Linked DNA regions of Azoarcus olearius. The main gene of each other region encodes a partner of the protein of the gene in region 3 in a complex. Links are inferred from orthologs where the notes say so. Each region holds a gene or a part of one and is shown on either strand. Other genes may lie near its edges.

Region 1 (5,648 bases), 1.8 Mb from region 3 along the record:
CGGCGCCACGTTGACCACCTTGCCGGCGGACTGCTCGCCGAAGTCGGGCGCATACAGGTCGCTGCCAGGCGTGGGCACGCTGTCGGCATCGAGCGCCACGCGATAGAGGCGCTTCTTGACGGTGCCGAGGTACTGCGTGCGGGCCACGATCTCCTGCCCGGGGTAGCAGCCCTTCTTGAAATTGACGCCGCCGATGAGGTCGTAATTCAGCATCTGGGCGACGAATTCTTCCTGGGTCGGCGCGGTGATCAGCGGCACGCCCGCGCGGATCATCGCCAGTTGCCAGGCGGCGGTGCCGGCCTTGTGGGCGCCGGCCGCGACAAGGGCGGTAAACACGCTGCTCGCTGCCGCGCTGTCGATCGCAAGGACAAAGGCCTGTTCGCCCACGCGCACGACACGGCCTGCCGCGGCGGACGCCTGCTGCATGGGCGCCGCCGGCACCGGCAACCCGGCACCCTGGAGCACGGCGGCCGCGTCGCCGCCGGCCACGCCGATCAGCACCGTGGTTTCACCGGCGTCGTTCAGCTTGACCTTGCTGCGCAGCACATACATCGACAGCTTCTTCAGCATCGCCGGCAGAATGTCCGCAGCCATGACGAGTGCATGGCCTTCGGCCTCCGGCCACAGGAGCAGGCTGGCCAGCATGCGGCCCTTCGGGCTGTTGAAGCTGCTCCACTGCGCGCCGTCGGCGGGCAGCTTGGCGACGTCGTTGGAGAAAAGGTTGTGCAGGAAGGTCGTCGAGTCGGGGCCGACGCTGCGGATCAGCCCCAGGTGCAACAGCGGAACGACGACGGTACCCCGCTCAAGCGCGGCGGCATCGGATCGGGCGTCCGCAAAACTCACGGACAGGGTGTCGAGCTTGGCGCCTTCCAGCGCGAGGTGATCGGTCCAGGCGGTCATGTCGGATTCTGCACAAAGGTTGAGGGAAGGGGCGGCGACACGCGGGACGCACAGCGCCCGCCGGCGTCCGCGGCGGCACTGGAGCAATGAAGTATTATAGGGCCCCGCGAACGACGGGAAACGGCTTCACCCATGTCGCGCCTGCTGTAAAAGCAGGAAGCATGCCCTTGATGAGGGTGTCGCGCTGCTCATTCAAACCGCTGCCCGGGCGGCAGCCTTTCATCCTGCGCATGAAACGTCTCTTGATTCGTCTTGCCGCTCTGTTCGGCGTGATCCTGCTGTCGACGATCGGCGCGCTCACCTGGTACGCCGGGCGTCCCTTGACGCTGCAGCAGCCGGTGGTCGATTTCACCGTGCAACGCGGATTCACCATGCGTCAGGCCGCCGCGGCCATCGCCCGCGCGGGTGTCGACGTCCAGCCCGACCTGCTCTACTGGATCGCGCGCCTAGGCGGCAAGGCGGCCTTGATCAAGGCCGGCAGCTACGAGGTTCACGCCGGTGTCACGCCGTGGCAGCTGGTGCTCAAGCTCTCCGCCGGCGATGTCTCGCAGGGCGAAGTGCTGTTCGTCGAGGGCTGGAATTTCCGCCAGGTGCGCGAGGCGCTGGAAAACCATCCCTATCTGCAGCCGGACACGCGCGGGCTCTCCGAGGAGGAGATCATGCGGCGCATCGGCGCCGGCGAGTCGCGCGCCGAAGGCCTGTTCTTTCCCGATACCTATCTGTTCGACAAGCAGTCGAGCGCGCTTGCCGTGCTGCGCCGCGCCTACGTCGCCATGCAGCAACGGCTGGCGGCAGCTTGGGAGAGCCGTGATCCTGCGCTGCCGCTCGCGTCGCCCTACGAATTGCTCGTGCTCGCATCCATCGTCGAGAAAGAGACGGGGCGGGCGGAGGATCGCGGCCTGATCGCATCGGTGTTTGCCAATCGCCTGCGCATCGGCATGCGGCTGCAGACCGATCCCACGGTGATCTATGGCCTGGGGACCGCCTTCGATGGGCGGTTGCGCCGGCGCGACCTGGACACCGACCATCCGTGGAATACGTACACGCGCGCCGGCCTTCCGCCCACGCCCATCGCGATTCCGGGCCGCGACTCCCTGCAGGCGGCGGTGCGGCCGGCCAAGACCGACTATCTCTATTTCGTCTCGCGCGGCGATGGCACCAGCGTCTTCTCGCGCACGCTCGAAGACCACAATCGCGCGGTCGATCGTTACCAGCGCAACGGCAAAGGAAGCTGAACGACATGCAGCACGGGCGTTTCATCACTTTCGAGGGCATCGACGGCGCCGGCAAGAGCAGCCAGATCGCAGCCGTCGTAGACATCCTGCGCGCGCGCGGTTGCACGGTGGAGCAATCGCGCGAGCCCGGCGGCACGCCGCTCGGCGAGCGTCTGCGCGAGTTGCTGTTGCATGAGCCGATGAACCTGGAAACCGAAGCCTTGCTGATGTTCGCCGCACGCCGCGAACATCTTGCCGCGCGCATCGTGCCCGCGCTGCAGGCCGGAAACTGGGTGGTGTGCGACCGCTTTTCCGACGCCACCTATGCCTATCAGGTCGGCGGGCGCGGGCTCGCGCGGGCGAAGTTCGACGCGCTCGAAGCCTGGGTCCATCCCGGCCTTCAACCCGATCTGACGCTGGTTTTCGACTTGCCGCCGGAGATCGCCGCCGCGCGCGTGGTGTCGAGCGGCGCGCAGCCGGACCGCTTCGAACGCGAACAGCGCGACTTCTTCGAGCGCGTGCGCAACGCCTATCTCGAGCGCGCGCAGGCAGCGCCCCAGCGCATCCGCGTGATCGACGCCAACCGCCCGCCGGAAGTGATCCGCGCCGAGATCGAGCAACTCGTGGTGGAGCGCTGGTTCGCATGATCCATCCGTGGCTGCAGCCGGTCTGGTCGCGTCTGGTCGCGCTCGAAGGGCGCTTGCCGCACGCGCTGCTGTTCATCGGCCCGGCCGGCCTGGGCAAGCGTGATCTGGCCGAGATGCTGGCTGCGCGCCTGCTGTGCGACAGCCCGGCGGCCGACGGTGCCGCCTGCGGCCGTTGCGCCGCCTGTGCCTGGCGGCTGGCAGGCAATCACCCGGACTTCTATCACCTGGTGCCGGCGGCGGACGCCGAGAAGGAAGCTGCCGCCGAAGGCGGCGACGGCGAGGGCGGGACGACCAAGGCCAAGTCGGCGCAGATCGTGATCGAACAGATCCGTGACCTGCAGGAGGCGCTGACGGTAACCGGCCACCACAGCGCGCGCCGGGTGGTCGTCGTCGACCCTGCCGAGGCGATGAACGTATTCACCGCCAATGCGCTGCTCAAGCTGTTGGAGGAACCGCCCGCGGGCTGCACCTTCGTGCTGGTGTCCTCGGCACCGCGCCGCCTGCTGCCCACGCTGCGCAGCCGCTGCCAGCAGTGGTCGTTTTCCCGCCCGTCGTCCGGGCAACTGGCGCAATGGCAGGGGCACGCCGGCGCCGCAAGCGCGCTGCTCGATGTCGTGGGCGGCATGCCCCTGGCCGCGGTCCGGTTGCAGGAGGCGGGCGGCGACGCGCTGCTCGCACGCTTCGTGCGCGAGTTGGGCGAGCTGCCGGCGGCCGACCCCTTGCAGCTTGCCGGCCGCTGGGAAGCGTGGCTGAAGTCCAAGGAGGCGATCGCGGCCGGTTTCGGTCTGCCACAGCTGATCGACTGGATGCAGCGCTGGGTGGCCGATCTGGCGGCGCTCCGGCTGGGCGGCCGGGTACGTTTCTTCTCCGCCCAGCAGGCTGCGCTCGCCGCGCTGTGCGAGCGCAGCAGCGTGGCCGCGATAACCAACTGCTACAATGAATTCGCCCAGATCCGCCGCGTTGCCCAGCATCCATTGAACATGCGGCTGGTGCTCGAAGACATGCTGTTGCGCTATGCGCGCGCCCTTTCCGGAGCCAGAGGATGAGCGAACCCGCCGCACCCAGACCGCAGGTGGCGCGCCCCAGCGTGCTGTCGCTGAACATCAATTCAAAGTCGGCGTTGTATGCGGCCTACATGCCCTTTCTGGTCAATGGCGGCATCTTCGTGCCAACCCCCAAGACCTACAGCCTCGGCGATGAAGTCTTCATGCTGCTGCAGCTGATGGATGACCCGACCAAGCATCCCGTGGCGGGGTCGGTGGTGTGGGCCACGCCGCACGGCGCCCAGGGCGGCAAGACCCAGGGCATCGGCGTGCATTTTTCCGAGGACGAATCGGGCAAGGCCTTGCGTCACCGCATCGAGCAGATCCTCGCCGGCCATCTCGGCTCCAATCGCCCCACCCACACGCTCTGACCCGCGCCCGGCGCGCTGCTCCACGATGTACGTCGATTCCCACTGTCATCTCGATTTTCCCGACCTGATCGCGCGCGAGGACGAAGTGCTCGCCGCCATGGCGGCCAACGACGTGCGCCACGCGCTGTGCGTCAGCGTCAAGCTCGAGGATTTTCCGCGTGTTCTCGCCGTGGCCGAACGCCATCCCGGCCTGTGGGCTTCGGTGGGCGTGCATCCGGACAACGCCGACTGCGAAGAGCCCGATGTCGCGCGGCTGACCGCACTGGCGGCGCATCCGCGGGTGGTTGCCATTGGCGAGACCGGGCTGGATTACTACTGGCACAAGGACGCGCCGGAATGGCAGCGGGCACGCTTTCGCACCCACATCCGCGCCGCGCGCGCCTGTGGCAAGCCGCTGATCGTCCACACCCGTAACGCCGCCGCCGACACCCTGCGGCTGATGAACGAGGAAGATGCCGGCGCCGCCGGCGGTGTCATGCACTGTTTCACCGAAACCCGCGAGGTGGCTGAGGCCGCGCTGGACCTCGGCTTCTACATCTCCTTTTCCGGCATCGTCACCTTCCGCAATGCGGCCGCGCTCAAGGAGGTCGCCACCCTGGTGCCGCTCGACCGTCTGCTGATCGAGACCGATTCGCCCTATCTGGCGCCGGTGCCGCACCGCGGCCACACCAACGAGCCGGCCTGGGTGGTGCATGTGGCGGAGGAGATCGCCCGCCTGCGCGGCGAGCCGCTCAGCCGTATCGCGGAAGCCACCACCGACAACTTCTTCCGTCTGTTCAGCCATGCGCACCCCTGATTCCGCACGCCGTTTCATCCTCGTCGCCGCACTCGGTGCCTGTTTGTGCTGGGGCCCGGCACGCGCCGGCAGCTACGATGACGCCTTGAGTTCCGCGCGCCTGGGCGATACCGCACAACTGCAACGCCTGCTGGAGCGGGGCATCGACCCCAACACGGTGGACGAGCAGGGCAACACGCTGTTGATTCTCGCCGCGCGTGAAGGCAACGCGGATACGGTCGAAGCCCTGCTGCGGCACCGGGTGGCGCTGGGCCAGCGCAACCTGGCGGGGGATTCTGCGCTGATGCTGGCGGTGCTGCGGGGCTACGACCGGGTTGCCGAGATGCTGATCGCGGCGGGCGCGCCGGTCAGCCACGACGGCTGGTCGCCGCTGCATTACGCCGCCTTCGAAGGGCGTCTCGAAATCGCCCAGCGCCTGCTTGCCGCGGGGGCCGAGGTCGACGCGCCCGCCCCGAACAAGTCCACGCCCTTGATGCTCGCCGCGCGCAACGGCCACATCGAGGTGGTTCGCCTGCTGCTGCGCGCGGGCGCCAGCGTCGATGCGCGCAATGATGCCGGGCAGACCGCCGACTCGTGGGCGATGGCCAACGGCAATACCGACATTGCGGCGCTGATTCGGCAGGAACGGGTGCGCCGTGGTGGCGAAGTACCCACGCTGCGCATCGAAATCCAGTAAG
Region 2 (5,556 bases), 1.1 Mb from region 3 along the record:
TCTTGTAGACGCGACCGGCGAGGTCGAACTGCGAGCCATGACAGGGGCACAGGAAGCCGCCGGGCCAGTCCGCACCGACGCCGCTTTCGGCGCCGACCTTGAACTTGTCGGACGGCGAGCAGCCAAGGTGGGTGCAGATGCCGACCGCGATCAGGTACTCGGGCTTGATCGAGCGATGCTTGTTCTTGGCGTACTCGGGCTGCTGCAGCTTGTCGGACTGCGGATCGCTGACCTTGTCGTCCGTCTTGTCCAGCGACGCCAGCATTTCGGGGGTGCGACGCAGGATCCACACGGGCTTGCCGCGCCATTCCACCGTCATCATCTCGCCCGGGGCGAGTTTGCCCACATCGACCTCGACCGGCGCCCCTGCTGCCTTGGCGCGCTCGGACGGCGTCAGACTGGCAACGAACGGCACCGCCGTGGCCACCGCCGCGACGCCGCCTGCGGCGGACGTCGCCAGCAACAGCGTGCGGCGGCCGTTGTCCATCTTTTGTTCAACGCTCATGACCCTCTTCCCTGAAAGGAAAACCAAAGACCGGATACAAAAAACCTTCGGATTATATCGGAGTCGCTGCAGCAGAGAAAGCGCGAAGTCGGAAAATCCAGTCGGCACAAGGCTTTCAAAGCGATCACCCTGCTTCGATCAGGGGCTAGGAAAGCGCCGCCTGCCGCACTGCAGCACGCGTTCAGAACGCGCGCCGCTCGACCAGCGCCTGGGCAATCGTGCCGGTGTCGGTGTGTTCGAGTTCGCCACCGACGGGCACGCCGCGTGAGATGCGGCTGACCTTGACCCCGCGCGCGCCGAGCAGCGTGGCCACGGTGTGCGCCGTCGCCTCGCCCTCGTTGGTGAAGTTGGTCGCGAGGATGACTTCCTTGACCTCACCGTCGGTCGCACGCGCGATCAGGCGTTCGAGCCCGAGTTCGCGCGGTCCCACGCCGTCGAGTGGCGACAAACGCCCCATCAGCACGTAGTACAGGCCGTTGTAGGACTGGGTCTGCTCGATCATGGCCAGATCGGCGGGCATCTCGACGACACAGAGCGTCGCGGGGTCGCGCCGCGGATTGGCGCAGCGCTGGCAGACCGCCTCTTCGGAGAAGTTGTTGCAGCGCTGGCAATGGCGCAGCACTTCGAGCGCATGGCCGAGCGCCCCCGCCAGCCGCGCCGCGCCGCGCTGGTCGCGCTGCAGCAGGTGGTAGGCCATGCGCTGCGCGGACTTCGGCCCGACGCCAGGCAGGCAGCGCAGCGCGGCGATGAGTTCGTCGAGACTGGAAGGAGGAGAGGACATCGGTACGCGTCGGGCCGCCTCAAGCGCCTCTCCGCCCCCTCGCGGGGCGGCGAACGCATTCGGCGTGGAGACTGTTGATCTCAGAACGGAAGCTTGAACCCCGGCGGCAGGTTGAGGCCGGCCGTGAAGCCCGCCATCTTTTCCTGCGTGGTGGTCTCGACCTTGCGGACCGCGTCGTTGAGCGCCGCCGCGACGAGGTCTTCCAGCATTTCCTTGTCGTCCATCACCGCGTCGTCGATGCTGACGCGCCGCACGTCGTACTTGCAGGTCATCACCACCTTGACGACGCCTGCGCCGGCCTGACCCTCGACCTCGACGCTGGCGAGCTGGTCCTGCATCTTCTTCATGTTGTCCTGCATCTGCTGGGCCTGCTTCATCAGGCCGGCAATACCGCCTTTCATCATGATCATGTTCTCCGCTGGGAAGGAAGGGATGGGTTAGCCGTGGGGGCAGGCCTAGAGCGGCCGTACCGTGTCTTCGAGCAGCGTGGCATCGAAGCGCTCGATCAATTCACGCACGAAGGGGTCGCATTCGAGCGCCGCGACCGCTTCGGCGTGGCGCTGCCGACGCTCGATTTCGTCGCGTTGGGCGGGCGTCTCACCCTCGATGGTACCGATGACGATCCGGACCCGGAGCGTGCGCCCCAACGCGGCGCCGAGTTGTTCCTGCAACCGCTCGGGCGCGCTGCGGTTGATATCGAGCAGATGGCGATGGGTGGCCGACAGGCGCAGCTCGAGCTGCTCGCCATCCAGCCCCACCCACTCGCAGTGCTGCGCCAGCTCCCGCAGCATGCCGGTCAGCCCGAGGGCACGTACCAAGGACCGCCAGTCGCCCGCCGCCAGCGCCTGCGGGGCTGCCAGCACGGCGTCCCCGGGTGCTTCGTCCGCGGCGGGTGCTACCGCCGGCGCCGTAGAGGGTCTGACGACCGCAAGCGGGGCCGGACGCGGCGGCGCGTCGTTCAATTCCTCGTCGAAGCGCTCGGCACCGCCCGCTGCGGCCCTGTCACCCTCGTCCCACTGCGCTTCCGGGGGCAGCTCCTCCCACGGCGGAACGTCGCCCGCCGGCGGGGAAACCGCCGGCCCCTCGGGCGGCGCCACCGGCGCTGCGGGCGCAGGAGGCGCGGCGGAGGAAGACGGTGCCTGCGGCACAGGCGCGGCCGACACAGGGGCCGGGGCGGCCGTCGTCGCCGCGGGCGGAACGGGCCGGTTCGTCGCCGCGACCGCATTTGGCGGCATCCCGGCGCCGGCGCTTTGCATCTGGGGCGTCACCGCGGCGGGAGCCGGCGCCCGCGCCGGCAGCGGCCGGCGCTCGCCCCCCGCGCCCCCGTCCGCGCCGGTCGGCGTGCTTCCCAAGGCCGGCGGCTGCTCCGGGCGGAACGCGTGCAGACGCAGCAGCGTCATCGTGAAGCCGGTGTATTCGTCCGGCGCCAACGGCAGCTCTTCCCGGCCATGGATCGCAATCTGGTAGGCGAGCTGCAGAAACTCGGCGTCGAAGGCCGCGGCGTGGACTTCGACCCGGCTTCGTTCGAGCGGGTCGGTAATCGCTGCCGGCGCAAACTGATAGAGCGCGACCCGGTGCAGCAGTGAAGCCAGCGCCTGCAGCGCGGCGTCGAACGAGAGGCTGCGCGCCTCCATGCCGTCGGCCACGGCGAGCAGCGCCGCCATGTCGGCTGCGGCGAGCGCCTCCAGCACGGCGTGCAGGTGATCATCACCGACGGTGCCGAGCATGTGCGTGACCTGCTCTTCAGCCACCTTGCCGGCGCCGTGAGCGATCGCCTGATCGAGCAGCGAAAGGGCATCGCGCATCGAGCCGTTGGCCGCTTTGGCGATATGCCGCAGCGCGGGCGGCTCGAACGGTACCGCCTCGGCGGTCAGGACGCGGTCCAGGTGCTCGACGATATGCCCCTGCGGCATCTGCTTGAGGTTGAACTGCAGGCAGCGTGACAGCACCGTCACCGGGATCTTCTGCGGATCGGTGGTGGCGAGGATGAACTTGACGTGCTCCGGCGGCTCTTCGAGGGTCTTCAGCATCGCGTTGAACGCATGCCCGGTGAGCATGTGCACTTCGTCGATCATGTAGACCTTGTAGCGGCCCTGCACCGGCGCGTATACCGCCTTGTCGAGCAACGCGGCCATGTCTTCCACCCCCCGGTTGGAGGCGGCATCCATTTCCACGTAGTCGGGGAAGCGGTCCGCATCGATCGCCCGGCAGGCTTCGCACTGGCCGCAGGGCTCCGCCGTCACGCCGGTTTCGCAGTTGAGCGCTTTAGCCAGGATGCGGCTGATGGTGGTCTTGCCCACCCCGCGCGTACCGGTGAACAGGTAGGCGTGGTGCAGGCGGCCGGTGGCGAGCGCGTGGCTCAGCGCACGGACGACGTGCTCCTGACCGACCAGCGTGCCGAAGGATTTCGGCCGCCATTTGCGTGCAAGGACCTGGTAGCTCATGGGTGGGGATTCTAGCAGAGCCCCCCTGCCCGTTCCCGGCGCGCTCCGCCGATGATTCGAATTGCCAATCGGCGCGATTGGCTCAATCCATTTGGTCTATCTCCGGTCGCTGCCTATCCTTCAGTCGTCGGCTCCGCGCCGCCTCAGGGGAGAACGCAATGGAACACCTAGCCGAAGAAGTTCGCGCGTGGATCGACACACTGTGCGCCGTTTGCGCGGAAATCGCCGAAGTGTCTTGACCCGGGTGTACGCCGTCGCCCGCCCGGGCCGGACGACGCGCTTGCGCTAGAGGAGCGTGCATGAACTCTGCCGATACAGACCGCGCCGCCTCCCGCCCCGTGGCGCCCCCTGCGTACTCCCGCGCCCACCGTGGCACCGCGGCCCGGCGCGGGGGCGACGATGGCGCGCGGCGCGCCTTCGCCGAACTCCTCGCGCTCGCGGACGTCAGCGTGGACGGCGAGCGGCCCTGGGACATCCAGGTGCATCACCCGGACACCGCCGCCCGCGTGCTCGCGCAGGGCAGCCTGGGGCTGGGTGAAGCCTATATGGACGGCTGGTGGGATTGTGCCCGGCTCGACGAGTTCTTCCGCCGCGTACTGGGCGCACATCTGGACGAAAAGGTCGGCACCACCTCGCTGATGGTCCAGAGCCTGCGCGCGCGCCTGTTCAATCTGCAGAACCTGCGCCGCGCCTGGCATGTCGGCCAGACCCATTACGACCTCGGCAACGACTTCTTCGAGGCCATGCTCGACCCGCACATGGCCTACACCTGCGGCTACTGGGCCGGCGCGGGTTCGCTCGAGGAAGCGCAGCGCGCCAAACTCGACCTGGTCTGCCGCAAGCTCGAACTGCGCCCCGGCATGCGCCTGCTCGACATCGGCTGCGGATGGGGCAGCCTGATGAAGTTCGCCGCCACGCATTACGGCGTGCAGTGCGTGGGGCTCACCATCTCGCGCGAGCAGGCCGAATTCGGGCGCGCGCGCTGCGCGGGTTTGCCGGTGGAGTTCCGCCTCGCCGATTACCGTGAATTCCGCCCGGCAGAAGGCGAGCACTTCGACCGTGCGGCCTCGCTCGGCATGTTCGAGCACGTCGGCCACAAGAATCATCCCGCGTATTTCGATGCGGTACGGCGCTGCCTGCCCGATGACGATACGCAGGCCCTGTTCCTGTTGCACACGATCGGCAAGAACCTGCGCCGGATGCCGACCGATCCGTGGATAGACCGCTACATCTTTCCGAACGGCGACCTGCCCACGCTCGGACAGATCACCGACGCGGCGGAAGACCGCTTCATCATCGAAGACGTCCACAACTTTGGCGCCGACTACGACCGCACGCTGATGGCCTGGCACGCACGCTTCGAGACCGCCTGGCCCCGCTTCGCCGAACGCTATGGCGAACGCTTCCACCGGATGTGGCGCTACTACCTGCTCGCCTGTGCCGGCACCTTCCGCGCCCGCACCACCCAGCTGTGGCAGATCGTGATGTCGCCAACGGGCACGCCCGGCGGTTATCGGCGCCCGTTGATTTAGCCGATACCTATCGAATAATTAAAATCATTCAATTGGAACTATAAATACCGGACAGCCATAGTCGACTCATCGGAAGCGTCGCTTCACACCCCGGAGTCGAACATGGTTGCCAAGGTCGCCCGTCTGCACTTCATGCCCGCCAGCCCGGCCAGCGCAGCGCGCGCACTCGCCGGCTGGTTGATCGCCCTGACCGGTCTGGCGCTGCTGGCCACCCGCCTCGCCGGAGAAATCGGCGGCGGCGCGATCGGCGGCCCGATCGGCGACGCGCTTGCAGGTGGCGCCATGTCCGCAGCA
Region 3 (5,657 bases):
GCCGCTGCCATGCAGGTGGCGCAGAACCCGGGCACGTCCTACAACCCGCTGTTCGTATACGGCGGCGTCGGCCTGGGCAAGACCCACCTGGTGCACGCCATCGGCAACGCGGTATACCGCCACAACCCGCGCATGGTGATCCGCTACGTTCACGTCGAGGACTACTACGCCGACGTCGTGCGCGCCTACCAGCAGAAGAGCTTCGACGCGTTCAAGCGCTACTACCGCTCGCTCGACATGCTGATCATCGACGACATCCAGTTCTTCAATAACAAGAACCGGACGCAGGAAGAGTTCTTCCACGCCTTCAACGCGCTCACCGAAGCCAAGAAGCAGATCGTCATCACCTGCGACACCTACCCGAAGGACATCCAGGGCCTGGAAGACCGGCTGATCTCGCGCTTCGACTGGGGCCTGACCGTGCAGATCGAGCCGCCGGAACTCGAAATGCGCGTCGCCATCCTGCAGAAGAAGGCCGAGGCGCTGCGCGTTTCCGTGGACGACGACGTTGCCTTCCTGATCGCCAAGAACCTGCGTTCCAACGTGCGCGAACTCGAAGGCGCGCTCAACAAGGTGGTCGCCTACGCCCGCTTCCACGGCCGCGGCATCTCGCTCGAAGTCGCCAAGGAAGCGTTGAAGGACCTGCTGCACGCCCACAACCGCCAGCTCTCCATCGAGCACATCCAGAAGACGGTCGCGGACTACTACAAGATCAAGGTCGCCGACATGCACTCCAAGAAGCGCACGCGCGTCATTGCGCGGCCGCGCCAGGTGGCGATGTGGCTGGCCAAGGAACTCACGCCGATGTCGCTGCCGGCCATCGGCGAAGCCTTCGGCGGCCGCGACCACACCACCGTGCTGCACGCCTGCCGCACCATCACCGAGCTGCGCCTCGGCGACCACCAGTTGAACCACGACGTCCATGTGCTAACCCAGGTGCTGCGGGGTTAAGCGCGAATGACGACGCGGATTTGCCAGACACCGACCAACCACTCCCTCAGCTGACGCCATGCTTCTGCTCAACACCACCCGCGACGCGCTCCTCGCCCCGCTGCAGTCGGTAGCCGGCATTGTCGAAAAGCGCCACACCCTGCCGATTCTCTCCAACGTGCTGATCGAGAAGCGCGGCGACCAGCTCACCTTGCTCGCCACCGACATCGAGATCCAGATCCGCACCACCACCGCCGGCCACATCGGCGGCGAGGATTCGTCGATCACGGTCGGCGCGCGCAAGCTGCAGGACATCCTGCGCGCACTGTCGGACAGCGTTGATATCGTGCTGACGCTCGAAGACAAGCGCCTCACCGTGAAGGCCGGCAAGAGCCGCTTCCAGCTGCAGACCCTGCCTGCCGCCGACTATCCGCGCATGAACCTGCCCGACGGCGACGCGGTGCGCTTCTCGGTGCCTCAGCGCGCCTTCAAGCGCCAGCTCGCGCAGGTCTCGTACTCGATGGCGCAGCAGGACATCCGCTACTACCTCAACGGCCTGCTGCTGATCGCCGACGGCTCCGAACTGCGCATGGTGGCCACCGACGGCCACCGCCTCGCCTACGCCGCGGGCGACCTCGCGGTGCCGGTGCAGGCGCGCACCGAAGCCATCCTGCCGCGCAAGACGGTGCTCGAGCTCGCCCGCCAGCTGGCCGACACCGACGATCCGCTGGAAATCATCCTCGCCGGCAACCAGGCGGTGTTCCGCTTCGGCTCGATCGAACTCGTCACCAAGCTGATCGACGGCAAGTTCCCCGACTACGAGCGCGTCATCCCGCAGAACCATCCGCGCATGGTCACCTTCGACCGCCAGCCGCTGCTCGCCTCGCTGCAACGCGCCGCCATCCTCACCAACGAGAAATTCCGCGGCGTGCGCATGGTGCTCGGCGAGGGCGCGCTCAAGATCATCAGCTCCAACACCGAGCAGGAAGAAGCGCAGGAAGAGCTGGAGATCGACTACCACGACACCCCGCTCGACATCGGCTTCAACGTCACCTACCTGCTCGACGTGCTCAACAACCTGTCGTCCGAGCAGGTGGAATGGCGCTTCAACGACGGCAACTCCAGCGCGCTCGTCACGCTGCCGGGCAACGACAAGTTCAAGTACGTCGTGATGCCGATGCGCATCTAGCCCCGCTCCTCCCCCTTCAAGGGGGAGGCCAGGAGGGGGATGGGGTCAGCCGCTGCGATCCACCGCCCCATCCCCACCTCGAAAAATGCAGTTGTAGTCTCGGCTACGCCTCGCCGCCACGCAGGTGTCGAGCAGTGCTCGCCGAAACCCCAGCTCCGCCCCCTTGAACGGGAAGGAGTTCCGTTCTTTTTGAATCACCCGAGATGACAATGTCCGAACCGCAAAACACGCCCGCCCCCTCCGGCAACGACTACGACGAATCCAGCATCCAGCAGCTCGAAGGCCTGGAAGCGGTGAGGAAGCGGCCGGGCATGTACATCGGCGACACCTCCGACGGCACCGGCCTGCACCACATGGTGTTCGAGGTCGTCGACAACGCCATCGACGAGGCGCTGGCCGGCCACTGCGACGACATCGTCATCACCATCCACGCCGACAACTCCATCTCCGTCACCGACAACGGCCGCGGCATCCCGGTCGGCGTCAAGATGGACGACAAGCACGAGCCCAAGCGCTCCGCGGCCGAAATCGTCATGTGCGTGCTGCACGCCGGCGGCAAGTTCAACCAGAACAGCTACAAGGTTTCGGGCGGCCTGCACGGCGTCGGCGTGTCCTGCGTCAACGCGCTGTCGAAGTGGCTGCGCCTCACCATCCGCCGCGACGGCAAGAAGCACTTCATGGAGTTCCACCGCGGCGCGCCGCAGGACCGCGTGATCGACGTGGTGGACGGCGTCGAAGTGAGCCCGCTGAAGGTGCTGGGCGAAACCAGCAAGCGTGGCACCGAGGTGCATTACCTCGCCGACGAGGAAATCTTCGGCACCGTCGAATACCACTACGAAATCCTCGCCAAGCGTCTGCGCGAACTGTCGTTCCTCAACAACGGCGTCAAGATCCGCCTGGTCGACCAGCGCACCGGCAAGGAAGAAGACTTCGCCTTCGCCGGCGGCGTGCGCGGCTTCGTCGAGTACATCAACCGCACCAAGGCGGTCCTGCATCCCAGCGTGTTCTACGCCGCCGGCACCACCCGCATCCCCACCGGCGCCGGCGAGGCCGAACTTTCGGTCGAAGTCGCCATGCAATGGAACGACTCCTACGCCGAACAGGTGCTCTGCTACACCAACAACATCCCGCAGGCCGACGGTGGCACCCACCTCACCGGCCTGCGCACCGCGATGACCCGCGTCATCAACAAGTACATCGAAGAAAACGAGATCGCCAAGAAGGCCAAGGTGGACATCACCGGCGACGACATGCGCGAAGGCCTCGCCTGCGTGCTGTCGGTGAAGATGCCGGACCCCAAGTTCGCCAGCCAGACCAAGATGAAGCTCGTCTCCAGCGAGGCGCGCCCGGCGGTGGAAGAAGTCGTCGCCGCCAAGCTCACCGACTTCCTGCTCGAAAACCCGATCGACGCCAAGACCATCTGCAACAAGATCGTCGAAGCCGCCCGCGCCCGCGACGCCGCCCGCAAGGCGCGCGAAATGACCCGCCGCAAGGGCGTGCTCGACGGCGTCGGCCTGCCCGGCAAGCTCGCCGACTGCCAGGAAAAAGACCCCGCGCTGTCCGAGCTCTACCTGGTCGAGGGTGACTCCGCAGGCGGCTCCGCCAAGCAGGGCCGCGACCGCAAGTTCCAGGCGATCCTGCCGCTCAAGGGCAAAATCCTCAACGTCGAGAAGGCCCGCTTCGACAAGCTGCTGCAGAGCCAGGAAATCGCCACCCTCATCACCGCGCTCGGCACCAGCATCGGCAAGGACGACTACAAGCCCGAAAAGCTGCGCTACCACCGCATCATCCTGATGACCGACGCCGACGTCGACGGCGCCCACATCCGCACCCTGCTGCTCACCTTCTTCTACCGTCAGATGCCGGAGCTGGTCGAGCGCGGCCACATCTACATCGCCCAGCCGCCGCTCTACAAGATCAAGCACGGCAAGACCGAGCTCTACATCAAGGACGACCACGAACTCAACGGCCACCTGCTCAAGCTCGCGCTCGACGGCGCCGTGCTGGTCCCGCGCGAAGGCGCCGACGCCATCACCGACGACGCGCTCGGCGGCCTCGCGCGCAGCTACCTGCTTGCCGAAGCGGTCATCAAGCGCCTGGCCAGCTACATCGACCCCGAAGTGCTGCAAGCCATGCTCGCGCACGACCTCGAGATCAGCCTGGACGACGAAGCCGCAGCCCGCGCATCGGCAGACCGCATCCAGCCCCACCTGCCGGAAGGCCTGCGCATCTACGCCGAATACCACGAAGAAACCGAAGCCTGGCGCCTCACCATCGAGCGCCTGCACCACGGCAACCTCAAGTTCGGCTGGGTCGAAACCGCCTTCCTCGTCTCTGGCGACTACCGCAGCATCCGCACCGCCGCCGCCTCCATCGCCGGCCTCATCGGCCCCGGCGCCGAAATCCGCCGCGGCGAAAAGCGCCAGACCGTCACCCGCTTCGCCGACGCCATCACCTGGCTGCTGGCCGAAGTGGAACGCGGCCTCAGCAAGCAGCGCTACAAAGGCCTCGGCGAGATGAACCCCGAGCAGCTGTGGGAAACCACCATGGACCCGGCGGTCCGCCGCCTGCTGCGGGTGCAGATCGACGACGCGATCGCCGCGGACGAAATCTTCACCACGCTGATGGGGGATAACGTGGAGCCGAGAAGGGCGTTCATCGAGAGCAATGCGCTGTATGCGCAGAACATCGACGTGTGATCGAATGTAGCGGCGACCATAAACTGGCAATTTGTTAGGCAAAAACTGGCAGACGAGCGAAAGGGCGGGCGAACCCGGCAGGGTTCCCCGCCCATTTTGCTTCCGAAATCAAAGACGCTAGCGCCTAGCGAGAGCTCTCTTAGCGGAGTTCTCTACCGGAATTTGGCTAATTGACCCATACAGGCCTAGAAGCCACCGCGCACACGACGTACCACGGCCCGCCCACTACCCTCGCTGAAATGGCCGCTAAGAACTACGAGCAGGCCGCCTTAGATGGATTCGTGACGCCGACCAGACACCCAATGTTCCACCTCACCGACAGCATGTCGGCCTATGCGGCCGTTGATGATTGGGCGATGCTACGGCTTCAATGCATCGGATTGCTGTCCCCGGCAGCACAGCTTTATGGAGTGCCAGCTTTACTGCGCGGTGAACGACGTAACCGCCCCATGACGAATAGCTGACGTGGATTGGTGCATTGCCCATTAATCTGTTTTTTCATTTGACTGATTCAACGGGTACTCCACGCGGGCAAACCTGTCAGCTCTCTCTCACTCCACTGCGCTAACCTTGATTTCGAAGGGGCGTTCGTAGAGCTCGATTTCCGCAGCGGCTGCTCGCCCTTCCAATATCATCGCTGGTGCATAGCGTTCTCGTAGGCAGAGATATTGTCGGTCTCAGCAGTCTCGGCCCGCCGCACCTCCAACTGTCCGATCTCTTCGACCCCTTGCGCAACCAGAAAGGTTGCAAGAGAGCGGGCGCTGAGTTGGGCTTGAGAGAACTTGAGCAGATCGTGATGACGGTACATCTGCGCCTCTACACGTAGTGGCAAAGTCATC
Region 4 (5,521 bases), 3.1 Mb from region 3 along the record:
TGGTGCTGGCGCTGCCGCCGCGACTGGTGGAAGAGCATGTGCGCTTCGACCCGCCGTTGGCGCCTCGGGTGCGCGAGGCGATGCGCGACGCGCCCACCTGGATGGCGGCCCAGGCCAAGCTCGTCACCCGCTACACACGCGCGTTCTGGCGCGAGCAAGGCCTGTCCGGCACCGCGTTCACGCGCTACCCGGGCGCCGTTCTCGCCGAGACCTGGGACGCCAGCGAAGCCGACGAGGCCGGGGTGCTCGGTGCCTTCCTCGCGCTGCCGGCAGCCCTGCGCGACAGCTTCGGCGCCGGCCTGCCGATGCTCACCGCCAGCCACCTCGCCCAGTTGTTCGGCCCCGCCGCGCAGGGCGGCGACAGCCTGTACCAGGACTGGGCGCAAGAGCCCCACACCTGCAGCACGCTGGACCAGACGCCGCCGCTGCTGCACCCCGACTACGCCAACCGCGACCTGCGCCTGTCGCACTGGCGCGACAAGCTGTACTTCGGCGGCACCGAAACCGCCGCGTATGGAGCGGGCTACATGGAAGGTGCGCTGGAGGCCGCGGGTCGCATCCAGCGCGACCTTGCGCTCGACTGGGCCGAGGCCGCCTGAGGGACGACCACGCCGGGCCGGCCGCGCACCGCAGCGCGGTCGGCCCGGCGCGTACTACGTAGCGCCGCCGCCCTGCTCCGGCACGACAGCGGCCGCCTGGTGGCCGCCCTGCGCCGCCAGCAGTTCGCGGAACAGCGGGGAGCCCTGCGCGAGCGCCCACGCGCTACCCACCGCCTCGACACGGCCGTCGCGCATCAGGATCACTTCGTCGAAGCGGTCGAGCAGGTGCAGGCGATGCACCGACGACACCACCGCGGCTTCCCCGAAGCGGCTGAACAGGCCTTCGTAGACGCGCGTTTCGGATTCGGGATCGAGGCTGCTGGTCGGCTCGTCAAGCAGCACGAGTGCCGACCCCTCGGCCGCCAGCACGCCGCGCGCCAGCGCCAGCCGCTGACGCTGGCCGCCGGACCAGTTCGCACCGCCCTCCGCGACCCGCGTCCCCAGCCCCTCGGGCAACGCCTCCACCAGCGCCTCCGCGCAGGTGGCGTGCAGCGCTTCCCGCACCCGCGCCGCCGCCACCTCCTCGCCCACCGCCAGGTTCTCGCGCAGCGTGCCGTCGAACATCTCCGCCTGCTGCGGAATCAGCGTCGCCCAGCCGCGCAAGGCCATCACCGCCTCGTCGCCGGCCACCACCGCCGGCTCGCGGCCATCGCCCTCCACCCGAAGCTCGGCCCCCGCCGCGTCCAGACCGGCCAGCACCCGCAGCAACGTGGTCTTGCCGGCGCCGCTCGGCCCCACCAGGGCATAGCGGCGGCCACGCACGAACCCTAGGCGGTCGATCGCCAGCCCGCCGCGCCCGCCTGCGTGAGTGAGGCGCAGCCCGCTCACCAGCAGCCGGTGCCACCCTTCCGGCGCGCTCGCCGCGGTGACCGGTTTCACCTGGGGCGCTTCGAGCAAGGGCCGCGCCGCCGCGTAGTCCGCCCGCTGGCGCGACAGCGACTGGAAGTGCGCGGCGATCGCGGTGATCACCCCGCCCGCCTGCTGGGCGTACTCATAGACCATGAAGACCTTGCCCAGCGCCACGCCGCCCGCCACCGCGGCGCCGCCGATGAGGCCGCCCGCCTCGGCCGCATAGACGCCGACCAGCACGCACCACAGCAGGCTCGCGAGCAGATCGACCGAGCACCACTTGATCTCGTTGAGCACGATGCTCCGCCGCAAGGGGCCGAACGCGGCCGCCAGCCGCGCCGCCACCAGGCGCGCCGCACCACCACCGCGCCGCAGCGCGAGCACCGAGAACACGTTGCCGAGCACATCGACCACGGTGGCCGCATAGCGGCGCTCGGCGTGGTTCTCATCCACCGCAAGCCGCATCATGCGGCGGTCGAAGCGGGTGATGAGCAGGCCGATGAGACCGTAGCCCACCACCGCCACCGCCCCCACCAGCGGCGAGATCAGACATAGCGCCACGATCGGCCCCACTAGCCGCACCGTGTTCTGCAGGTAGATGAACTGACTCTGCGCGAAGTCGTAGAGCGCGTGGGTGCTCTGCTGCACCCGATGCGTGGTTTCACCCGAGTGGTGTCGCTCGTGCCAGGCCAGCGGCGCCGCCATCAGCCGCCCCACCAGCAGCGCCGAGAGCCGCTCGCGCACGCGCAGCGCGACGTTGCGCTCCAGGATGCGGCCCGGCCCGTGCAGCAGCCAGCTGGCCGCGATCGCCGCGAACACCAGCGCCAGCCAGCGCCCCGCCCCCGCCAGCCCGTCGATGCCGCCGTGCTGGATCGTATCGATCGCCCGCCCCGCCAGCCACGGCACCGCCAGCTTGAACAACTGCGACGCCAGCAGCAGCAAAAAGCCCCACAGGATCAGGTGACGAACGCCGGCCGCGTGGCGCCACAGCGCGCGGTAGAGGCCGGCGAGGCTGACCGGGCGGTCGCTGCCCTCCGGTCCCGGATCGGGGGTTTCCAGCGCAATGGACTGCGGATCACTCATGGACATCTCGGCGGGGGTTGGCAAACAGCCGATTATCGCCCGGAGCCTGCCCTCCGCTGCGCAGCGCTCAGCCCGCGGATTCGCCGAACAGGCCGATCTGGCGCGCCACCGCTGCGTCGCGGCCTTCTTCGGCGAAGCGTACCCCCACGCCGAGCAGGCGCACCGGCAGCCCGCGACGGGCATGGCCTTCGGCCAGCAGCGCCTGCCAGACCGCGGTGTCCGGCGCGCTCGCGACGCACTCCACCGTGGTCTGCGAGAAATCCGCAAACTTGATCTTCACCACCGCCTTGTGCACCGGCCGCAGGTCGCGCGCCCTGCCGAAACGGCGGCCGAACTCCTCGATCAATGCCGGCAGCGCCGCCGCGCAGGCGGCGAGATCGGGCAGGTCGGTGACGTAGGTGGTTTCGACCGACAAGGACTTGCGGACCCGGTCGGGCTTGACCTCACGCTCGTCGATGCCGCGGCACAGCCGGTGCAGGCTGGCGCCGAAGCTGCCGAACTCGCGCGTCAGCGCGGCCAGCGTCCAGGGCCGCAGATCGCCGCAGGTGTGCACGCCGAGGCGGTTGAGCCTGGCCGCGGTGACCTTGCCGACGCCGAAAATCTTCTTCACCGGCAGCGCGGCGACAAAGGCATCCACCTCGTCCGGCCGCACCACGAACTGCCCGTCCGGCTTGTTCCAGTCGCTCGCCACCTTGGCCAGAAACTTGTTGGGTGCGATGCCGGCCGACGCGGTGATGCCCACCTCGGCGCGGATGCGGGCGCGGATCTCCTGCGCCATCAAGGTCGCCGAGCCCTTGCAGCGATCCACCCCGCTGACGTCCAGATAGGCCTCGTCGAGCGACAGCGGCTCCACCAGCGCGGTGTAGTCGCGGTAGATCGCGAGAATCTGGCGCGAGGCGGCGCGGTAGCGTTCGAAGTCGGGCGGCAGCAGGATCAACTGCGGGCAGCGCTGCAGCGCACGCGCGGTGGACATCGCCGAATGGACGCCGAAGGCGCGCGCCTCGTAGCTGCAGGTGGCGATTACGCCGCGGGTTTCCGCCCGCCCGCCCACCGCTACCGGCTTGCCGGCGAGCGCGGGGTTGTCGCGGACCTCGACCGCAGCGTAGAAGCAATCGCAGTCGCAGTGGATGATCTTGCGCATGCTGTGTGCAGGACGAACCGGGACGTGCCGCCAGCCGCTCGGGGACCGGCCGCGTCAGCCCGCCTCGTCGCCCGCCACGCGCAGCGCCGGGCGCACCGGCGCCGCATCCGCCGCGTCGTCTTCCAGCGCGCGCTCGACCAGCGCGGGCGACAACGCCTTGGCCGGCGTTACGCCGAGTTCGCGCAGCATCTCGGCCTGCCGCACCAGGTTGCCACGGCCGCGCGCGAACTTGCCGTAGGCGGCGTCGAAGGATTTCTGCGCCTGGGCCAGGCGGTTGCCGAGCGCATCCATGTCGTCGACGAAGCCGACCAGCTTGTCGTACAACTCGCCGCCGCGGCGGGCGATCTCCTGCGCATTGCGGCCCTGCGCCTCCTGCCGCCACAGGTGGGCGACCGTGCGGACCACGAACAGCAGCGTCGACGGCCCGACCAGCAGCACGTTCTTCTGCCACGCATCCATGAACAGCGCGTCGTCGTGCGTCACCGCGAGCATGAAGGCGGGCTCGATCGGGACGAACATCAGCACGAAATCGAGCGAGCCGACGCCGTGGATCTGCTGGTAATTGCGCTCCGCCAGCCCCTTGATGTGGGCCCGCACCGATTCCAGATGGCGCCGCACCGCCAGCTGGCGCGCGGCCTCGTCCTCGGCCACCACGCAGGCTTCGTAGGCGGTCAGCGAGACCTTGGCATCCACCACCAGGTGGCGGTCTTCAGGCAGGTGGATCACCACGTCCGGCTGCGCCCGGCTGCCGTCCTCGCGCGCATGGCTCTGCTGGGTGTCGTACTCCACCCCCTTGCGCAGGCCGGAGGCTTCCAGCACGCGCTCCAGCACCAGCTCGCCCCAGTTGCCCTGCGCCTTCACCGACCCCTTGAGCGCCCGGGTCAGGTTCTTCGCGTCCTCGCCGAGCGCGCGGTTGAGTTCCATCAGCTGCCGCACCTGCTCGGCCAGCGCGCTGCGGTCCTTGCCTTCCTGCACGTAGACCTGCTCGACGGTGCCCTGGAACGCCTGCAGACGCTCCCGCAGCGGCTCGAGCAACTGGCCGATGTTGGTCTGGTTCTGCTCGGTGAAGCGCTTCGATTTCTCTTCGAGGATGTCGGCCGCGAGCGCCTTGAACTGGTCGCTCAGCGCCTCGCGCGCCTGCTGCAGCAGGGCGATCTTCTCTTCCGCATTGCGCCGCTCGGCAAGCAGGCGCTCGGCCAGCACGGCGCGTTCGGCGCGGGTCTTCTCCAGCGCCTCGCGCCAGCCCTCCGCGCGCGCCAGCACGTCCGCCCGCTCCACGCGCAACGCCTCGCGCTCCGCCTCCAGCAGGCGCGCCCGTTCGCGCAGCGGGGCGAGCGCCGCCTCCGCCTCCAGCCGCGCGCGTTCCAGCGCCTGGGCACCGCGCCCGCGCTGCAGCAGCCAGGCGAGCACGAAGCCCGCGCCCAACCCAGCGAGTGCCGCCAGGGTCATCTGCAAGGGGATGTCGATCATGCCGCCACCATCGGTTCCGCCCCGCCGGCCGGCGGCAACAAACGCAACGCCCGCCGGCATTGCTGGCGGCGGGCGTCGGTGATTGCGCTACGCGGCGCGGGCAAGGCCGGGCCTTACTCCGTCTCGGCCGCGCGCTCCACGCGGCGCTGGCGCACGGCGCCGGCCAGCGTGTCGAGCACGCCGACCGAGTCTTCCCAGCCGATGCAGGCGTCGGTGATGCTCATGCCGTATTCCAGCGTGCAGCCCGGCTTGAGGTCCTGACGGCCTTCCTTCAGGTGGGACTCCACCATCACCCCGATGATGCGGTCCTCGCCGCGCGCCAGCTGGGCCGCGACGTCGTGCGCCACCTCGATCTGCAGGCGGTGCTGCTTGCGGCTGT
Region 5 (5,596 bases), 3.6 Mb from region 3 along the record:
TGCCTTGGGTGCGTATTGCTTGATGATGCGCCAGAACATCTGGCGCGTCATTCCGGCGCCGCGCTGGGAAACGAAAACCTCGTCGCATGTCCGCCCGCGCAACAGGGCTGGCCGTGCCTCGCGCAGGTAGCGGCCGAGCCACTCGAGCGCGATGTCACCGGTGGGAACGAGGCGTTCCTTGCTACCTTTGCCGAACACCCGGATTACGCCTTCGCCGGTGCTGATCGCAAAGAGTTTCAATTCCACCAGCTCGGAAACACGAAGCCCGCTCGCATACAGCAATTCAAGCATGCTGCGGTCCCGCAGGCCATGAATCGTGTCGACGTCGGGCGCTGCCAGCAGCGATTCCACCTGTGCTTCGCTGAGGGTGCGGGGAAAGCGTTCGCCGGTCACCGGGGCGTCGAGCTGGACGGTCGGATCCTGAGCGATACGGCGCTGGCCGAGCAGCCCACGGTAAAAGCGGCGCCAGGCCGACATCAGGCGGCGCTGGCTGGCGGGTTTGGCGCGGCGGCTGAATTCGGCGAGATACGCGGTGAGCTGGCTCTCGTCCGCTTCGATCAATTGAGTTCCGCGACCGGCCAGCCAGGCGCCGAATTGCGCGAGATCGCTCCGATAACCGGCAATGGTATTGGCTGCCAGGCCGAATTCCAGCCACAGTGCGTCGCAGAACAGATCGAGTTCGGCGCGCGTCTCCGCCGAGAGCTGTTGTTCGAATGCGGTCACGGACGGGGGGGGGCGTGGTGATCACGAGGTGGGTGCGGCGAGGCCCGAGGGCCTCGCCGACCCGCTTGCTCTACCCCAGAGCAATATCGGCTGGAATCGTGGATTCCCTTGCGGCGATTATGCCACGAACGTCGGATTCCGACGTCTGCCTCGTCTACGTAGAAACCCTTAAGGGCGGGGATTTTCTCACGCCTCGCGTTGATCCCCATCCTGACTTTCGGCTTATCGGCGGATCTCGCCATTGCCGAACACGATCCATTTCTGGCTGGTGAGCCCTTCCAGCCCCACCGGGCCGCGGGCGTGGATCTTGTCCGTGGAAATCCCGATTTCGGCACCGAGGCCGTATTCGAAGCCGTCGGCGAAGCGCGTGGAGGCGTTCACCATGACGGATGCCGAATCCACCTCGCGCAGGAAACGCATCGCATGGGTGTAGTGCTCGGTGAGGATCGCCTCGGTGTGGCCCGAGCTGTAGGTGTTGATATGCGCGATCGCTTCATCCAGGCCCGCCACGACGCGGATCGCGATGATCGGCGCGAGATATTCCTCGTGCCAGTCCTGCTCGGTGGCGGGGCTGAGCCGGGCACCTTCGATGCCGGCTTCGCGCAGCAGCACGAGCGCTTCCGGGCACGCTCGCATCTCGACGTTCCTCGCCGCCAGCATCCGTCCGATGTCGGGCAGGAAACGCGGGGCGACGGCACGGGCCACGAGCAGCGATTCCGTGGTGTTGCAGGTGCCGTAACGCTGGGTCTTGGCGTTCTCTACGATGGGCAGCACCTTCGCCGGGTCGGCATGGTCGTCGACGTACACATGGCAGTTGCCGTCGAGGTGTTTGATGACGGGGACGCGTGCCTCGCTGGAGACTCGCTCGATCAGCCCTTTGCCGCCGCGCGGCACGATCACGTCGACGAATTCGGGCATCGTGATGAGCGCGCCAACCGCAGCCCGGTCCGTCGTTTCCAGCACCTGCACGGCCGTTTGCGGCAGGCCGGCGGCGGCAAGCCCGGTGCGCACGCAGCTTGCAATCGCCTGATTCGAGCGCAGCGCTTCCTTGCCGCCGCGAAGGATCGCGGCGTTGCCGGATTTGAGGCACAGCGCCGCCGCGTCGGCGGTGACGTTGGGCCGCGCCTCGTAGATGATGCCGACCACGCCGAGCGGCACACGCATCTTGCCGACCTGGATGCCGGAAGGGCGGCGCTTGACGTCGGTGATTTCCCCCACCGGGTCGGGGAGTGCCGCAACCTGTTCAAGCCCGGCGGCCATGCCTTCCACGCCCTTGGCGCTCAGCGTCAGGCGGTCGATCAGGGCCTCGTCCAGCCCGGCCGCGCGGGCTTCGGCGAGGTCGGCCGCGTTGGCCGCCAGCAGCGCGTCGCGACTGTCGCGGATGGCTTGCGCCATCGCCACCAGGGCGGAATTCTTGGCATCGGTGGAGGCTGCCGCAAGCGTGCGGGAGGCGGCGCGCGCTTCGCGGCCGACGGTCTGCATGTAGTGCTGGATATCCATCATCGTCACAGGCGGAAAAGCCAAAAAGGGATTAAAGCACTGATCGCGGCGCCCGTGGGCCACGCGCTACATCCGCCGCGGAACGGGTCAGTGACGGCAGAGCCGCAGCGCAAGCTGCAGGAATTCGTCCCACACGTCGCCGTCCGCCAGCCCCTTGATCATCCGGTCGATGCGGGCCGCGTGCATCAGCGCGGCGCGCAGGCGCCCGCCGCCCAGGCGGGCAAGGGCGCGGGTAAGGAGTTGCTTGCGTCGTTCGTCGAAGACGCGTTCGGCCTTGAACAGCGCGGCGAGTGGCTGGCCGGCGTCCTGTCCGGCGCGCAGCAGCGCGAGGCTGCGGGTTTCGTTGGCCAGCGCCCACAGCACCAGCGGAGGCGCCGCGCCCTCGCCGTGCAGGCCTTCGAGCAGACGGGCGCAGCGCGCCGGGTCGCCTTCCAGTACGGCCTGTCGAAGGGTATCGATGTCGTAGCGCGCGACGTTGAGTACGGCTTGCTGGACGTCATCAAGGGTCAGTTGCGCGCCGTGCGGAAACAACAGCCCGAGCTTGAGGATTTCCTGATGTGCCGCGAGCAGGTTGCCTTCCACGTGGTCGGCAATGAAAGCCAGCGCTTCCGCCGGGGCGGTGAGGTGTTGCGCGGCCAGCCGCTGCGCCAGCCACTGAGGAAGGCGTTCGCGTTCCGGCGCGTTTAGCTCGATGACCGTGCCGGCGTCGCCCAATGCCTTGAACCAGCTGGTTTTGCGTGCCTGCCAGTCGAGTTCCGGCAGCGTCACCAGGGTGAGCGTGGCAGCGGGCAGTTGCGCGACATAGCGCTGCAACGCGTCGCCGCCATCGCGCCCCGGCTTGCCGGTGGGAATGCGCAGATCGATGAGCTTGGCGCCGCCAAACAAGGACATGTTGCCGGCGGCGAGTGTCAACGAATCCCAGCGGAAGCCCTGGCCCACCACCAGCGTTTCTCGTTCCGAATAGCCCTGGCGGCGCGCTGCCGCGCGGATTGCGTCGGCGGCTTCGAGCACCAGCAGCGGCTCGTTGCCGTGCAGCACCCAGAGCGGTGCGAGCGGCTTGTCGAGCTGGGCCGCGAGCTGGTCGGGGCGCAAATTCACTGCGGGCGGCGGACCACCGCGAGGCGACGCATCAACTGTTGCACGAGGTCGCTCTGCATGTCGCGGAACAGCAGGTTTTCCTCCTGTTCCTTACCCAGGATCAGCGCGTCGTCGAAGGTGTATTCGCGCCGTGCCAGGATGGCCGTGGGCGGAATCAGCGCGCTGCCGTTCTTGTCCAGCAGCTGGAAGCGCATGCGCTGGGTAAGCTGGTATTCGCGCACCTTGCCGGCGCCGGTCAGGCTCAGGATTTCGCGCTCGCGTTCATTGGCGAGCACCTGCAGCCTGACGTCGGCTTTCGCCGCGTCCTCCACCACGGTCGTGGTGCCGCTGGTGGCGATCTGGCGGCGCAGCAGCGCGCCGAGTTCGGAGAATTCGCTGACGCCGACATGGATGGTGGCGAAGTCGAGCGGTTGCGGGCCGCGCAGGCGGAATCCGCAGCCGGCGAGTGCCGCCGTGGCGCCGGCCGCGGCCAGCAGGGTGAGGGCGCGGCGGCGGGTGAAGGGGGTGGGCATGCGTGCAGTCCTCAAACCACGATATTGACGAGCCGGCCGGGCACGACCACCACCTTCTTCGGCGGCTTGCCTTCCATGAACTTCTGCGCCGCCTCGGAGGCGAGCGCCAGGGCTTCGATGTCGCTCTTGCCGGCGTCCGCGGCGACCTTGACCGAGCCACGCAGCTTGCCGTTGACCTGCAGCATCAGCTCGATCTCGTCCTGCTTGAGCGCGGCTTCCAGGGGTTCCGGCCACGCGGCCTGGACGATGTCGCCGCCGAAGCCGCAGTCCTGCCACAGCGCGTGGGCGATGTGCGGAGTGATCGGCGACAGCAGGCGGACGAGGATGGAGAAGCCTTCCTCGGCGACTTCGGCGTGGGCGGCAGCATCGTCGCGCGGCGCTTTCTCGAGGGCGTTGAGGATCTTCATCGCCGCCGACACCACGGTGTTGAACTGGTGCTTGCCGAAGTCGTAGTTGGCCTGCTTCAGATGGGTGTGGATCTCGCGGCGCACATCGGCGAGCGCGGCCGGCAGCGTGCCGGCGGCGAGCGCGCGGGCAGCCGGCAGTGCCGCACGGAATTCGCTGGCGAAAGCGTGGCCGAAATTCCACACCCGGCGCAGGAAGCGCGAGGCACCTTCAACGCCGGAGTCGGACCATTCCAGCTGCTGGTCGGGCGGCGCGGCGAAGATGATGAACAGGCGCGCGGTGTCGGCGCCGTACTGGTCGACCAGCGCCTGCGGATCGACGCCGTTGTTCTTCGACTTCGACATCTTCTCGGTGCCGCCGATGACTACCGGCAGGCCGTCGCTGGCGAGCTTCGCCGCGGTGATGCGGCCGCGTTCGTCGCGTTCGACCTGGACGTCGGCCGGATTGAGCCATTGCTTCTTGCCGCCGTCGAGTTCGCGGTAATAGGTTTCGGCGACCACCATGCCCTGGGTCAGCAGGTTGGTGAAGGGTTCGGACACATTCACCAGGCCGCAGTCGCGCATCGCGCGGGTGAAGAAACGCGAGTACAGCAGGTGCAGGATGGCGTGCTCGATGCCGCCGATGTACTGGTCGACCGGCGCCCAGTAATTGACCCGCTCATCGACCATCGCGGTGGTGCTGTCGGGCGAGGCGTAGCGCAGGAAGTACCAGGAGGACTCGACGAAGGTGTCCATGGTGTCGGTTTCGCGCCGGGCGGGTTTGCCGCACTTGGGGCAGCTGCACTGGTAGAACTCGGGCATCTTGGCCAGCGGCGAGCCGCGGCCGGTGATCTCGACGTTCTCGGGCAGCACCACCGGCAACTGCTCGTCCGGTACCGGCACGTCGCCGCAGTCGTCGCAGCGCACCATCGGGATCGGGCAGCCCCAGTAGCGCTGGCGCGAGATGCCCCAGTCGCGCAGGCGGTACTGCACGCGCTTGTTGCCGAGGCCCTTGGCGGCGAGGTCGGCGGCGATGGCGTCCACCGCGTCCTGGAAGTGCAGGTTGTCGTACTTGCCGGAATTCACCAGCTTGCCGTGCTCGGCGTAGGCGTCGATCCACGGCGCCGCCACGTTTTCATAGGCGTCGTGGGTGGAGCGCACCACCATCTTGATCGGCAGCTTGTACTTGGTGGCGAAGGCGAAATCGCGTTCGTCGTGGGCGGGCACCGCCATCACCGCGCCTTCGCCGTAGCCCATCAGCACGTAGTTGGCGACCCACACCGGCAGGTATTCGCCCGTGATCGGATGCACCACGCGCAGGCCCGTCGGCATGCCCTTCTTTTCCATCGTCGCGAGATCGGCCTCGGCGACGCCGCCCTG

Evidence for each region.
Region 1: the proteins of dnaN (region 3) and holB are in contact, whole or in part, in a cryo-EM structure (PDB 8GIZ), measured with the Escherichia coli proteins. The link is inferred for Azoarcus olearius from one-to-one orthologs.
Region 2: the proteins of dnaN (region 3) and dnaX are in contact, whole or in part, in a cryo-EM structure (PDB 8GIZ), measured with the Escherichia coli proteins. The link is inferred for Azoarcus olearius from one-to-one orthologs.
Region 4: the proteins of dnaN (region 3) and dinB are in contact, whole or in part, in a solved structure (PDB 1OK7), measured with the Escherichia coli proteins. The link is inferred for Azoarcus olearius from one-to-one orthologs.
Region 5: the proteins of dnaN (region 3) and holA are in contact, whole or in part, in a cryo-EM structure (PDB 8GIZ), measured with the Escherichia coli proteins. The link is inferred for Azoarcus olearius from one-to-one orthologs.

The regions. Positions count from the first base shown.
Region 1 is NZ_CP016210.1:1,832,345-1,837,992, forward strand. Bases 1,804-4,782 are described here. They hold holB (DNA polymerase III subunit delta'), read left to right. Parts: upstream 1,804-2,757; coding sequence 2,758-3,807; downstream 3,808-4,782. Other genes in these bases: mltG (endolytic transglycosylase MltG), read left to right, coding at 1,804-2,135; tmk (dTMP kinase), read left to right, coding at 2,141-2,761; dqs_RS08460 (PilZ domain-containing protein), read left to right, coding at 3,804-4,175; dqs_RS08465 (TatD family hydrolase), read left to right, coding at 4,201-4,782. In the rest of the region: CAF17-like 4Fe-4S cluster assembly/insertion protein YgfZ, read right to left, coding at 1-900; more of mltG, read left to right, coding at 1,131-1,803; more of dqs_RS08465, read left to right, coding at 4,783-4,971; dqs_RS08470 (ankyrin repeat domain-containing protein), read left to right, coding at 4,958-5,647. UniProt on the Escherichia coli protein: Part of the beta sliding clamp loading complex, which hydrolyzes ATP to load the beta clamp onto primed DNA to form the DNA replication pre-initiation complex.
Region 2 is NZ_CP016210.1:1,067,148-1,072,703, reverse strand. What follows is about bases 1,237-4,123. They hold dnaX (DNA polymerase III subunit gamma/tau), read right to left. Parts: upstream 3,731-4,123; coding sequence 1,742-3,730; downstream 1,237-1,741. Other genes in these bases: cfa (cyclopropane fatty acyl phospholipid synthase), read left to right, coding at 4,030-4,123; dqs_RS05090 (YbaB/EbfC family nucleoid-associated protein), read right to left, coding at 1,367-1,690; recR (recombination mediator RecR), read right to left, coding at 1,237-1,286. In the rest of the region: petA (ubiquinol-cytochrome c reductase iron-sulfur subunit), read right to left, coding at 1-505; more of recR, read right to left, coding at 687-1,236; more of cfa, read left to right, coding at 4,124-5,262; dqs_RS05075 (ZIP family metal transporter), read left to right, coding at 5,365-5,556. UniProt on the Escherichia coli protein: Part of the beta sliding clamp loading complex, which hydrolyzes ATP to load the beta clamp onto primed DNA to form the DNA replication pre-initiation complex.
Region 3 is NZ_CP016210.1:493-6,149, forward strand. Bases 77-3,064 are described here. They hold dnaN (DNA polymerase III subunit beta), read left to right. Parts: upstream 77-1,009; coding sequence 1,010-2,119; downstream 2,120-3,064. Other genes in these bases: dnaA (chromosomal replication initiator protein DnaA), read left to right, coding at 77-951; gyrB (DNA topoisomerase (ATP-hydrolyzing) subunit B), read left to right, coding at 2,329-3,064. Outside these bases: more of dnaA, read left to right, coding at 1-76; more of gyrB, read left to right, coding at 3,065-4,818; dqs_RS00020 (hypothetical protein), read right to left, coding at 5,450-5,626. UniProt on the Escherichia coli protein: Confers DNA tethering and processivity to DNA polymerases and other proteins. Acts as a clamp, forming a ring around DNA (a reaction catalyzed by the clamp-loading complex) which diffuses in an ATP-independent manner freely and bidirectionally along dsDNA.
Region 4 is NZ_CP016210.1:3,146,700-3,152,220, forward strand. Bases 1,636-4,487 are described here. They hold dinB (DNA polymerase IV), read right to left. Parts: upstream 3,673-4,487; coding sequence 2,599-3,672; downstream 1,636-2,598. Other genes in these bases: dqs_RS14385 (ATP-binding cassette domain-containing protein), read right to left, coding at 1,636-2,531; dqs_RS14395 (DNA recombination protein RmuC), read right to left, coding at 3,727-4,487. In the rest of the region: dqs_RS14380 (flavin monoamine oxidase family protein), read left to right, coding at 1-599; more of dqs_RS14385, read right to left, coding at 654-1,635; more of dqs_RS14395, read right to left, coding at 4,488-5,142; 3-deoxy-7-phosphoheptulonate synthase AroG, read right to left, coding at 5,256-5,521. UniProt on the Escherichia coli protein: Poorly processive, error-prone DNA polymerase involved in translesion repair and untargeted mutagenesis. Copies undamaged DNA at stalled replication forks, which arise in vivo from mismatched or misaligned primer ends.
Region 5 is NZ_CP016210.1:3,622,644-3,628,239, reverse strand. The notes cover bases 1,317-4,243. They hold holA (DNA polymerase III subunit delta), read right to left. Parts: upstream 3,322-4,243; coding sequence 2,311-3,321; downstream 1,317-2,310. Other genes in these bases: leuS (leucine--tRNA ligase), read right to left, coding at 3,845-4,243; dqs_RS16535 (LPS-assembly lipoprotein LptE), read right to left, coding at 3,318-3,833; dqs_RS16545 (glutamate-5-semialdehyde dehydrogenase), read right to left, coding at 1,317-2,223. Outside these bases: site-specific tyrosine recombinase XerD, read right to left, coding at 1-723; more of dqs_RS16545, read right to left, coding at 946-1,316; more of leuS, read right to left, coding at 4,244-5,596. UniProt on the Escherichia coli protein: Part of the beta sliding clamp loading complex, which hydrolyzes ATP to load the beta clamp onto primed DNA to form the DNA replication pre-initiation complex.